3 regions of the Stenotrophomonas sp. ZAC14D1_NAIMI4_1 genome follow, and region 2 is predicted to be linked to each of the others. Evidence: predicted binding sites of a transcription regulator. Region 2 holds the regulator's gene; each other region holds the start of a gene.
The links. Region 2 encodes HrcA, which represses chaperone genes, less so after heat shock. Its sites were predicted from a motif close to TTNGCACTCNNNNNNNNNGAGTGCNAA; they were not measured.

Region 1 (4,095 bases), 2.3 Mb from region 2:
CCCGCCCGCTGGCGCAGCTGACCCGCGAGAACGTGCGCAGCATCACCCGCGACATGCCGCTGGATGGCTACGACCAGCTGCTGCTGGTGGACTACGAATACGTGCCGCTGGGCTTCAGCAGCGACGATGTGACCTACGGCGCGCGCGGCCGCCAGTGGATCGGCGATCACGTCGCGGTGGGCGGCACCTGGGTGGAAGAGAACCGCAGCGGCGAGAACTACAGCCTGAAGGGTGCCGACCTGACCCTGCAGGCCGGCCGCGGCACCTACCTGAAGATGGAACAGACCCGCACCGATGCCACCGCGGCGCCGGTGTTCTATTCGGACAACGGCGGCCTCAGCTTCATCCGCCGCAACCCCTATGAAGGCCGCCGTTCGGGCAAGGCCTCGGCGGTGGAAGCCCGCGCCAACCTGCGTGAGCTGGGCTGGACCAGCCAGGACTGGAGCCTGGGCGCATGGTGGCGCGACGTCGACGCCGGTTTCTCGGTGGCACGCCAGGACACCGGCCTGCCGATCCAGGAATACGGCGCGGAATTCCTCGGCTACCTCACCGATGATTTCAGCCTGTACGGCCGCCATACCCGCACCGAGCAGGGCGAACTGGCGCTGGAGCAGAGCCAGCTGACCGCCGAATGGCGGCTGGGCAACGATGGCCAGCTGACCGGCGAACTGCGCCGGGTGCGCGAGGAACAGGAACTGCAGGACGTCTCGGCGCTGCTGGCGGCGATCGGCTACCGCCAGCGCTTCGGTTCCTCGTGGGAGCTGTACGGCACTGGCCAGGTGACCCTGGACGATGACGGCGGCGCCTACGAGAAGAACGACCTGCTGACCCTGGGCGCGCGCTACCTGTTTGGCGACCGCAGCAGCGTGGGTGCCGAACTCAGCGGCGGCAGCCGCGGCCATGGCGGCAAGGTCGATGCCGAGTACCGCATGGCGCCCGACCACAGCCTCTACGGCAGCTACAGCTACAGCACCGACCGCACCGGCACCGATCCGTTGTTCGACAGCGGCCTGCAGAGCGGCTGGACGGTCGGCCAGCGCTGGCGCCTGAGCAACCAGGTGAACGTCTACAACGAAAGCCAGTACCTGAAGGACCGCCGGCAGGACAGCGCGGGCCTGGTGCATACCTTCGGCATGGATTTCTATCCGGCGCAGGGCTGGAACCTGGGCTTCACCCTGATGGATGGCGAGCTGGAATCCACCGTGGGCCGCATCAACCGCCGCGCGTACAGCGTCAGCGGTGGCCGCACCGATGCGGTGGCGCAGTGGAACAGCAAGCTGGAATACCGCCGCGACAGCGGTGCCGAGCAGCGCGAGCAGTGGGTGACCACCAACCGCCTGCTGTACAAGCTCAACGAGGACTGGCGCTTCGCCCTGCGCGCCAACTACGCCGATACCCAGGACCGGATCAACCCGGTGGCCGATGCCAAGCTGGTGGAGACCAACGTCGGCTTCGCCTGGCGCCCGCACGACAACACGCGCTGGGCCGGCTTCGGCAAGTTCACCTACCTCTATGACGTGGCCTCGCTGGGCCAGGAAGGCGGCAACCTGTACGACCAGCGTTCGCAGGTGCTGTCGCTGGAAGGCATCCGCCAGATCGGCGAGCGCTGGGAGATGGCCGCCAAGCTGGCCTCGCGCTGGGGCGACTACCGGACCGGTCGTGGCGAGGGCGCCTGGCTGGACAGCCGCGCCGACTTCGCGGCCCTGCAGCTGCGCTACCGCCTGTTCGCGCAGTGGGAGGGGCTGGCCGAGCACCGCTGGCTGAAGGTGCGCGATGGCGGCGTGCGCAAGGGCTGGCTGCTGGGCGTGGACCGCCGTGTGGGCGAGAACTTCAAGGTCGGCGTAGGCTACAACTTCACCGAGTTCAGCGATGACATGACCGAGCTGAAGTACGACCAGAAGGGCTTCTTCCTGAACATGGCCGGGTACTACTAGCGCTGCCTTGGCACGCAGGGCGTGGCACTCGCGGCCTGGCTGGGCTGAACGACCGGCAACATTGCCGGGCTGAATGGGGTGGGCCGATGGGATTTTGCGGCCCAAAACGACCATTCATCCACTTTATTCGGGGCAAGTGATTGATTTTTATGGCATTCGACCATGGTCGAGCCTGCTCGCCATTGTCATCAATACGCGATAGGGTAGGGATGTTGAATCGCCCAGTGTTCCGTTGACGGAACGCTGGAACTTCCTCCCGCTTTAGCAGTCCAAAAGCCGGACTGCTAAGATGAGCCTCTATGAGCCAGAACACCTCTACTGCCCTTGTGGCAAACAATCTCCCGATTCCCAGTGCGCTCGGTTCGCTGGACGCCTACATCGGTGCCGTGCACCAGATTCCGGTGCTGTCGGTCGATGACGAACAGGACCTGGCCCGTCGTTTCCGCGACGGTGACGATCTGGACGCCGCACGTGAGCTGGTGCATTCGCACCTGCGCTTCGTGGTGCACGTGGCCCGCGGTTACAACGGCTACGGCCTTGCGCTGGGCGACCTGATCCAGGAAGGCAACATCGGCCTGATGAAGGCGGTCAAGCGCTTCGACCCGGACATGGGCGTGCGCCTGGTGTCCTTCGCCGTGCATTGGATCCGTGCAGAGATGCACGAGTTCATCCTCAAGAACTGGCGCATCGTCAAGGTCGCCACGACCAAGGCGCAGCGCAAGCTGTTCTTCAACCTGCGCAAGTCGAAGACGCGCCTGGGCTGGATGAACGCGGCCGAAGTCAGCGCCGTGGCCAAGGACCTGAACGTGTCCGAGCGCGAGGTCATGGAAATGGAATCGCGCCTGTCCGGCCGCGATATCGGTTTCGATGCGCCGACCGACGAGGACAACGACCACGCGCCGCCGTCGCCGGCTGCGTTCCTGGTGTCCAACGACGAAGATCCGTCGATGGCCTACGAGCGTGAAGACAGCGAAGACAACCAGATGCAGCTGCTGCGCGAAGGCCTGGCCGAGCTGGATGCGCGCTCGCGCGACATCATCCGCCGCCGCTGGCTGGATGCCGACAGCAAGGTGACGCTGCAGGAACTGGCCGATGAGTACGGCGTGTCCGCCGAGCGCATCCGCCAGGTCGAAGCGAACGCGCTGAAGAAGATGAAGGCGCTGTTCACCGCGTAAAGCGGGGTGGCGTTGGAATGAAGAAAGGCCCGGCAATGCCGGGCCTTTCCTGTTTGTGGGGCTCATCCACGCATGGCGTGGATCTACTGACGCCGCGCGGGCCTCAACCCTCGCGTGCGATGGCGCGCCAGCCGATGTCGGTGCGGTGGAACTCGTTGGCCCAGGTCACCTTGGCCACGCCCGCGTAGGCATTGGCCTGCGCGTCGCGCACGCTGTCGCCCAGCGCGGCCACGCACAGCACGCGGCCACCCGCGCTGAGCACCTGGCCCTGCGCATCCAGCGTGGTGCCGGCATGGAACACCTTGGCGTTGGCGGGCACTGCATCCAGGCCGGAAATCACGTCACCGGTGATCGGCGCTTCCGGGTAAGGCCTGGCGGCCAGCACCACGCCCAGCGACGGGCGCGGATCCCACTGCGCGTCCACCGCGTCCAGGCGGCCATCGATGGCCGCTTCCACCAGGTCCACCAGGTCCGACTGCAGGCGCAGCATCACCGGCTGGGTTTCCGGGTCGCCGAAGCGCACGTTGAACTCGATCACCTTCGGCGCACCGCTGGCATCGATCATCAGGCCGGCATAGAGGAAGCCGGTGAACGGGATGCCATCGGCGATCATGCCCTGCACGGTCGGGTTCACGACTTCGCGCATCACGCGGGCATGCACCTCCGGGGTCACCACCGGCGCAGGTGAGTAGGCGCCCATGCCGCCGGTGTTCGGGCCGGTATCGCCGTCGCCCACGCGCTTGTGGTCCTGCGAGGTGGCCATCGGCAGCGCGTGCACGCCATCGACCATCGAAATGAAGCTGGCTTCCTCGCCATCGAGGAATTCTTCGATGACCACGCGCGCACCGGCATCGCCGAAGGCGTTGCCCGAGAGCATGTCACGCACCGCGTCCTCGGCCTCGGCCTGGGTCATCGCCACGATCACGCCCTTGCCAGCGGCCAGGCCATCGGCCTTGACCACGATCGGTGCGCCCTTGTCGCGGATG
Region 2 (4,095 bases):
GTGTTCTTCTCGATGATCTTGGTGAACACGCCGCCCATGGTCTCGATGCCCAGCGACAGCGGGGTCACGTCCAGCAGCAGCACATCCTTGACGTCGCCGCCCAGCACGCCGCCCTGGATCGCCGCACCCAGTGCCACGGCTTCGTCCGGGTTGACGTCCTTGCGCGGTTCCTTGCCGAAGAACTCGGTCACCGCCTGCTGCACCTTCGGCATGCGGGTCTGGCCACCAACCAGGATCACTTCGCTGATGTCGCTCGAGCGCAGGCCGGCATCGTTCAGGGCGACGCGGCACGGCTCGATCGACTTCCTGATCAGCTCGTCCACCAGCGACTCCAGCTTGGCGCGGGTCAGCTTGATGTTCAGGTGCTTCGGGCCCGACGCGTCAGCGGTAACGTACGGCAGGTTCACTTCGGTCTGCTGGGCGCTGGACAGCTCGATCTTGGCGCGCTCGGCGGCGTCCTTCAGGCGCTGCAGGGCCAGCGGATCCTTGCGCAGGTCGATGCCCTGGTCCTTGTTGAACTCTTCAACCAGGTATTCGATGACGCGGTTGTCGAAATCTTCGCCGCCCAGGAAGGTGTCACCGTTGGTGGCCAGCACTTCGAACTGCTTCTCACCGTCGACGTTGGCGATCTCGATCACCGAGACGTCGAAGGTGCCGCCGCCCAGGTCGTACACCACGATCTTGCGATCCTTGTTGTCGCCCTTGTCCAGGCCATAGGCCAGCGCGGCCGCGGTCGGCTCGTTGATGATGCGCTTGACGTCCAGGCCGGCGATGCGGCCTGCGTCCTTGGTCGCCTGGCGCTGGCTGTCGTTGAAGTAGGCCGGCACGGTGATGACCGCTTCGGTGACCTTCTCACCGAGGAAGTCCTCGGCGGTCTTCTTCATCTTTTCCAGCACCTTGGCCGAGATTTCCTGTGGCGCCATCTTCTTGGCATCGCTGGTGGACACCCAGGCATCGCCGTTGTCATGGGCCAGGATGCTGTACGGGACGTGGGCGATGTCCTTCTGCACTTCGGCGTCGGTGAACTTGCGGCCGATCAGGCGCTTCACCGCGTAGAAGGTGTTCTTGGGGTTGGTGACAGCCTGGCGCTTGGCCGAGGCGCCGACCAGGACTTCGCCGTCCTTGGTGTAGGCGACGATCGACGGGGTGGTGCGATCGCCTTCCGAATTCTCGATGACGCGGGCCTTGCCGCCGTCCATGATCGCCACGCACGAGTTGGTGGTGCCGAGGTCGATACCAATGATCTTGCCCATGGGGGAGACTCCTGAAGAATGCTTGTTGGTGTCAGTCCGGCCGGTCGGCCGGTGGATGAATGGGATGTGGGGGAGGCTCGTGGAACATTCAAGCCATCACCCGAACGCTGTGTTCAACCGTTCAAGGTCCGCCGGGCCTGGCCCGGCGCTACCCGACGGCGGTGGGCCGTTGCCGGCCCGGCGCGTCAATCGGCGGCCACTACCACCAGCGCCGGCCGCAGCAGGCGCTCGTTGAGCAGGTAGCCCTTCTGGAACACGGTCACCACGCTGCCGGGGGCGGCACCGGGGGCCGGCACCTGGCTGATGGCCTGGTGGTGTTCCGGGTTGAACGGCTGGCCGGTCGGGTCCAGCAGGACCAGGCCGTTGTCGGCGGCGACCTTCAGCAGCTGCTTGTAGGTCATCTCCAGCCCCTCGCGCAGCGGGTTGGCGTCGTCGCCGGCAGCCTTCAGGCCGGCATCCAGGCTGTCAAACACCGGCAGCAGCTCGCCCAGCAGCTTCTCGTTGGCGAACTTGCGGGCCTGGTCGATGTCGCGGGCCACGCGCTTGCGCTGGTTCTCCAGGTCGGCGCGCTCACGCAGCGCATCGGCCTTGACCTGCTCGACCTCGGCGCGCAGGCGCTCCAGTTCGTCATGGGTGCCTGCGGCAGCGGCCGCATCGGCGGCGCTCTGCTGGGCTTCGATATCTGGATGTTCTTGGTTCATGTCTGGGTCCCTGGCGGTCACTCTCCGCCTCCACCCACCCTAGTGTGGGCGGGATGCTGCGTTTCAAGCGTCTGCCGGCCCCGGACCGCGTCCCGGGGGCGAAAAGGCCGCCCCGAGCACGTCCGCGGTGGCCTGGACCAGCGGAATCACCCGGTCGTAGGCCATCCGCTTGGGCCCGATCACCCCCAGCACGCCCAGCACCTGCCCGTTGGCGGTATAGGGCGCTGTGACCAGCGAGACCCCCTGCAGCGGCATCATCCCGGTCTCTTCACCGATGAAGATGCGCACGCCCGGGGCCTGGATGGTCCGCTCCAGCAGCTGCAGGATCTCGCGCTTGCTGGAGAACAGTTCGAACAGTTCGCGCAGGCGTTCCAGGTCGGACAGGTCCTGCACCCCCATCAGCCGGGTCTGGCCGGCCACCAGCATGTCATCGGCCGGCGGCTGCAGGGCCTGCTCGGCCAGCTCGATGCTGTGGGCCAGCAGCAGCTCCAGCTCGGAACGGGCGTCGCGCAGCTCCAGCAGCAGGCGGGTGCGGATCTCGGCCAGCGGCAGGCCGGCAAAATGGGCATTGAGGTAGTTGGCCACCTGTTCCAGCTGGCCCGGCTCGAAGTCCTGGCGGGTCTCGATGACCCGGTTCTGCACCTCGTTGTCGGCAAACACCAGGATCGCCAGCACCCGGCGCCCGTCCAGCGCCACGAAATCGATCTGGCGGAAGGCGAACTGCTCGCGCCGCGGCGCGCTGACCACGCCCACGAAGTGGCTCATGGCCGACAGCAGCTCCGAGGCGCTGCCCAGCAGGGCCTGGGTACTGCCGCCTCCGGCCAGTTCGTGGCGCAGGCGGGCCAGTTCCCCCTCGCCCGGCGGCTGCATCTGCAGCAGGCTGTCCACGAACACCCGGTAGCCGTGCGCGGTCGGGATGCGCCCGGCCGAGGTATGCGGCGAGGCCAGCAGGCCCAGGTCCTCCAGGTCGCCCAGGATGTTGCGGATGGTCGCCGGACTGACCTCCAGGCCAGCCACGCGCGCCAGTGTCTGCGAGCCGACCGGCTCACCGTCCTGGATGTAACGCGCGATCAGCGTGCGCAGCAGATGGCGCGCACGCGGGGCAAGCTGGTCAGCGGAACCGTGCATGGAATCAACCTGTGAGACACGGACACTAGATAATGGCGGTGCGTCGCCTTGGCAAGTCATTGGACCACCCCGCCGCGCGTGCTAGCGTTGCGCGGCTCAGACACCCCTGTACCCATGCTCAGACATCTTTCGATCAAGGATTTTGCCGTCGTCCGCGCCACCGAACTGGAGTTCGGGCCCGGCATGACCGTTGTTTCAGGCGAGACCGGCGCCGGCAAGTCGCTGATGGTCGACGCGCTGGGCTTCCTGTCCGGCCTGCGCGCCGACAGCGGCGTGGTCCGCCACGGCGCCGCCCGCGCCGAGCTGTCGGCCGAGTTCGCCCTGGACCAGCTGCAGGCCGCACGCCAGTGGCTGGCCGACAACGAGCTGGACGATGAGGACCAGTGCCAGCTGCGCCGGGTGATCCGCGCCGACGGTGGCTCGCGCTCCTGGATCAACGGCCGCCCGGTGACCCTGGCACAGCTGGCCGAACTGGCAGGGCGGCTGGTGGAAATCCATGGCCAGCATGAGCAGCAGGCCCTGCTGACGCGCCCGTCGCAGCTGGCCCTGCTCGATGCCTATGCCCGCAACGAGGCCGAGCGCCGCCAGGTGCGCCGCGCCGCCGCCGCGTGGCAGGCGCTGGTCGATGAATCACTGGCGCTGTCGCAACAGGGCGACGTTTCCGACCGCATCGGCTTCCTCGAGCACCAGCTGCGCGAGCTCGACCGCGAGGACCTGGAACCCGAATCGATTGCCGCCCTGGGCGCCAGCCACCGTCGCCAGGCCCACGCCAGCGCCCTGCTGAGCGCCTGCCAGGCGGCCAGCAACCAGCTCAACGGCGACGACGGCAGCTCGGCGCTGGACCTGCTGCAGCAGGTGCGCCACGAGCTGTCACGCCTGATCGAGCACGACCCGCGCCTGGGCGAGGTGGACGGTTTGATCGAGAACGCCTCGATCCAGCTGCACGAAGCCCTGTCGCTGCTGGACCGGGTGCACGACGATCTCGATGCCGACCCGGAGCAGTTCGAGGAGAA
Region 3 (4,095 bases), 2.2 Mb from region 2:
AACTGCAGCATGTCGCCGAACTCGCCGGTGGCGGCGTTGTAGCCGAAGCTGCCGGTGCCTTCCTTGACCTTATTGATGATGACCGACGGTTCTTCACCGGCGTTGGCCACGATTTCGCGCAGCGGGGCTTCCATCGCACGCAGGGCGATCTGGATGCCGTGGTTCTGGTCTTCGTTGGCGCCCTTCAGGCCAGCCAGCGAGGTGACCGCACGGACCAGGGCAACGCCGCCGCCCGGGACCACGCCTTCTTCAACGGCTGCACGGGTAGCGTGCAGGGCGTCGTCGACGCGATCCTTCTTTTCCTTCATTTCGATTTCGGTCGACGCACCGACCTTGATCACGGCAACGCCGCCGGCCAGCTTGGCAACGCGTTCCTGCAGCTTCTCGCGGTCGTAATCCGAGGAGGTGTCCTGGATCTGGGTCTTGATCTGGCCGACGCGAGCGTCCACGGCAGCCTTGTCACCCACGCCATCGATGATGGTGGTGTTTTCCTTGGAAACCTGCACCTTCTTGGCGCGGCCCAGGTCCTTGATGGTGGCCTTTTCCAGCGACAGGCCAACTTCTTCGGAGATCACGGTGCCGCCGGTCAGCACGGCCATGTCTTCCAGCATCGCCTTGCGACGGTCGCCGAAGCCCGGAGCCTTGACGGCCACGACCTTGACGATGCCACGGATGGTGTTGACCACCAGGGTAGCCAGCGCTTCGCCTTCGACTTCTTCGGCAACGATCAGCAGCGGCTTGCCGGCCTTGGCGACGCCTTCCAGCACCGGCAGCAGGTCGCGGACGTTGGAGATCTTCTTGTCGTGCAGCAGGATGAACGGGTCATCCAGGTCAGCGGTCTGCGACTGCTGGTTGTTGATGAAGTACGGGGACAGGTAGCCGCGGTCGAACTGCATGCCCTTGACCACGTCCAGCTCGTTGTCCAGGCCCGAGCCTTCCTCAACGGTGATCACGCCTTCCTTGCCGACTTCCTTCATCGCGTCAGCGATGATCTGGCCGATCGACTCGTCCGAGTTGGCCGAGATGGTACCGACCTGGGCAATGGCCTTGTCGTCGGCGGTCGGCTTGGAGATGTTCTTCAGCTCGGCAACGGCGGCCACGACGGCCTTGTCGATACCACGCTTCAGGTCCATCGGGTTCATGCCGGCGGCCACAGCCTTGGCGCCTTCGCGGATCAGGGCCTGGGCCAGCACGGTGGCGGTGGTGGTGCCGTCGCCAGCGTCGTCGTTGGTGCGCGAAGCAACTTCCTTCACCATCTGCGCGCCCATGTTCTCGAACTTGTCAGCCAGTTCGATTTCCTTGGCGACGGAGACGCCGTCCTTGGTGATGGTCGGAGCGCCGAAGCTCTTTTCCAGCACGACGTTGCGGCCCTTCGGGCCCAGGGTGGCCTTGACGGCATTGGCGAGAACGTTGACGCCGCGCACCATGCGCGAACGGGCGTCTTCACCGAAACGAATATCCTTGGCAGCCATTGCGATTACCTCGATGTTTGCGCCGGGCCAGGCCCGGCGACGAAAAGGGATGTCTTACAGGAAAGCAGGTCGCGCCGAGGCTCAGCCGATGATGGCGAGCACGTCGTCTTCGCGCAGGACCTTGTACTCGACGCCTTCGCTCTTGTACGAGCTGCCGGCGTACTGGCCGTAGATGACCTTGTCGCCAACCTTCAGCGACGGGGCGCGCACGGTGCCGTTGTCCAGGGCCTTGCCCGGGCCGACGGCGACGACTTCACCCTTGGTGGACTTTTCCTTGGCCGAATCCGGAATGACGATGCCACCGGCGGAGATTTCGTCGGCTTCGATCGGCTTGACCACAACGCGGTCGTGCAGCGGCTTGATGCTCATGAGAGACCTCTTAAGTTATTGATTGGTCTGAAAAAGTCTGGCGATGTTAGCACTCACCCCAGGTGACTGCCAGCATTGCTCGTGAAAAAGCCCGACAGGTCGGGAGCAGGACAGAGATGGAGCTGCCCCCGGGCCTTTCAAGCCCCGTGGCGGAAAATTTTTCGACCGTGCGCTGCGGCGACAGACAGACGGGAGCCAGGGCCGGTTCCCGCAATTTTGGTGAACTGCGTCGCAGTGTCAGATATCTGGCGTTCAGTTACGACAAAGTGTCACGCGTTCGGCCTTAGGCTCGCCCGGCATTCCCAATCACAAGGAGTAGTCGATGCGATTGCTGTCCCCGCTCGCCGCCGCCTGCCTGCTGGCGCTGGCCGCCGCGCCGGCCCAGGCCGAGGTCTTCATCAACGAACTGCACTACGACGACAGCACCCCGGCCGGTGACGTCGGCGAAGCCATCGAAGTGGTCGCCACCGCGGGCGAGGACCTGTCCGGCTACCGCCTGTACCTGTACAACGGCGCCAACGCCTCGGCTGCCGTGGTGTACGACAACAAGCCGGTGCCGGCCGGCACCGCCGCCGGTTGCGGCAGCGCCACCCTCGCGGTGGTTACCTACCCGACCAACGGCCTCCAGAACGGCCCCAACGACGGCATCGCCCTGGTCGACGCCAGCGGCAAGGTGGTCCAGTTCCTCAGCTACGAAGGCGCGATCACCGCCTCCGGTGGCCCCGCCGCCGGCATGACCAGCCAGAACATCCCGGTTGCCGAAACCAACAGCACCGCCCCGGGCACCTCGCTGCAGCTGACCGGCAGCGGCAGCCAGTACGCCCACTTCACCTGGGCCGAATCGGCCGGTGAGACCTTCGGCCGCTGCAACAACAACCAGACCTTCAGCGGCGGTGGCGGCACCCCGGGCGGCCCGAACACCCCGCCGTCGGTGACCACCACCACCCCGGCGCAGGGCAGCAGCACCTTCCCGGCCGCGGCCGATCTGGAAGTGGTGTTCAGCGAGACGGTAACCCTGGCCAGCGGCGCCTTCGCCCTGAGCTGCGGCAAATCGGGCAGCGTGCCGCTGACCTGGCCGGGCAGCGGCAAGACCGTGAAGCTGTCGACCAACACCGCCCTGGTGGCCGGTGAGGCCTGCCGCTTCGACATCCGCGCCGCGCGCATCACCGACAACCAGGGCGCGCACCCGGCCGCTGACAGCCGCATCGCCTTCACCGTGGCCAGCACCACCGGCAACCCGGACCCGGGCAATCCGGACCCCGGCAATCCCGGCAACCCGGGCACCCCGGAGGGCTACTACTCCAAGGTGAACACCTCCAGCCCGAGCCAGCTGCGCTGCTCGCTGCACGAGACCATCAAGGGGCACACCGCCTACCCGTACAGCGGCTCGGGCACCAGCACCTGGACCATCCTGGAAATTGCCGACGAAGACCCGAACAACAGCGGCAAGATCCTCGATGCCTATCGCAACCACAGCTACACCAAGGTGAGCAGCCGTGCGGGCACGGGCAGCGGCCTGACCTACAACCGCGAGCACACCTGGCCGAACTCGCTGGGCTTTGCCAGCACCACCGGCGACAAGGGCCTGCCGTACGCCCCGTACACCGACACCCACATGCTGTACCTGACCGATGCGCAGTGGAATGCCGACCGTGGCAACAAGCCGTTCGGCAAGTGCGATGCCAACTGCGGCGAGCGCGCCACCGAGGCCAACAACGGCCAGGGCGGCGGCAGCGGCGGTTACCCGGGCAATTCCAACTGGGTGCGTACCCCCGACGGCAACACCGGCACCTTCGAGGTGTGGGGCAAGCGCAAGGGCGACATGGCGCGTGCGGTGATGTACATGGCCATCCGCTATGAGGGCGGCAAGGATGCGGCCACCGGCCAGTCCGAACCGGACCTGGAACTGACCGACGACCGCAGCAAGATCGTCAAGACCAGCAGCTCGCCGGCCTACATGGGCCTGCTGTCGACCCTGATCGACTGGCACCTGTCCGACCCGCCGGATGCCGCCGAACGTGCGCGAAATGACGTGATCTACTCGTTCCAGGGCAACCGCAACCCGTTCATCGACCACCCCGAGTGGGCGACCCCCGCCCTGTTCACCTCGGCAAAGCCGACCAGCTGCCAGCTGGCCAACTGACCGCGCAACGCAGCGGTCCATGCCGCCGCCGGGTCCTGACCCGGCGGCGGCCCTATACTCGGCGGTCATGTCGACCGTCGATCCCGTCCTCCTGCTGTTGACCACCTGCCC

Region 1: rpoH (RNA polymerase sigma factor RpoH) is a predicted target of HrcA. The motif match lies at 2,196-2,222, and genes of this name have one in related genera.
Region 3: C1927_RS18930 (co-chaperone GroES) is a predicted target of HrcA. The motif match lies at 1,888-1,914, and genes of this name have one in related genera.

The regions. Positions count from the first base shown of each region.
Region 1 is NZ_CP026001.1:4,194,448-4,198,542, reverse strand. It holds gene C1927_RS19145 (TonB-dependent receptor) at 1-1,934, shown strand, start outside; gene rpoH (RNA polymerase sigma factor RpoH) at 2,234-3,109, shown strand; gene purD (phosphoribosylamine--glycine ligase) at 3,213-4,095, opposite strand, start outside.
Region 2 is NZ_CP026001.1:1,932,806-1,936,900, reverse strand. It holds gene dnaK (molecular chaperone DnaK) at 1-1,253, opposite strand, end outside; gene grpE (nucleotide exchange factor GrpE) at 1,439-1,954, opposite strand; gene hrcA (heat-inducible transcriptional repressor HrcA) at 2,018-3,082, opposite strand; gene recN (DNA repair protein RecN) at 3,197-4,095, shown strand, end outside.
Region 3 is NZ_CP026001.1:4,149,808-4,153,902, forward strand. It holds gene groL (chaperonin GroEL) at 1-1,472, opposite strand, end outside; gene C1927_RS18930 (co-chaperone GroES) at 1,554-1,841, opposite strand; gene C1927_RS18935 (endonuclease) at 2,164-3,984, shown strand; gene cutA (divalent-cation tolerance protein CutA) at 4,052-4,095, shown strand, end outside.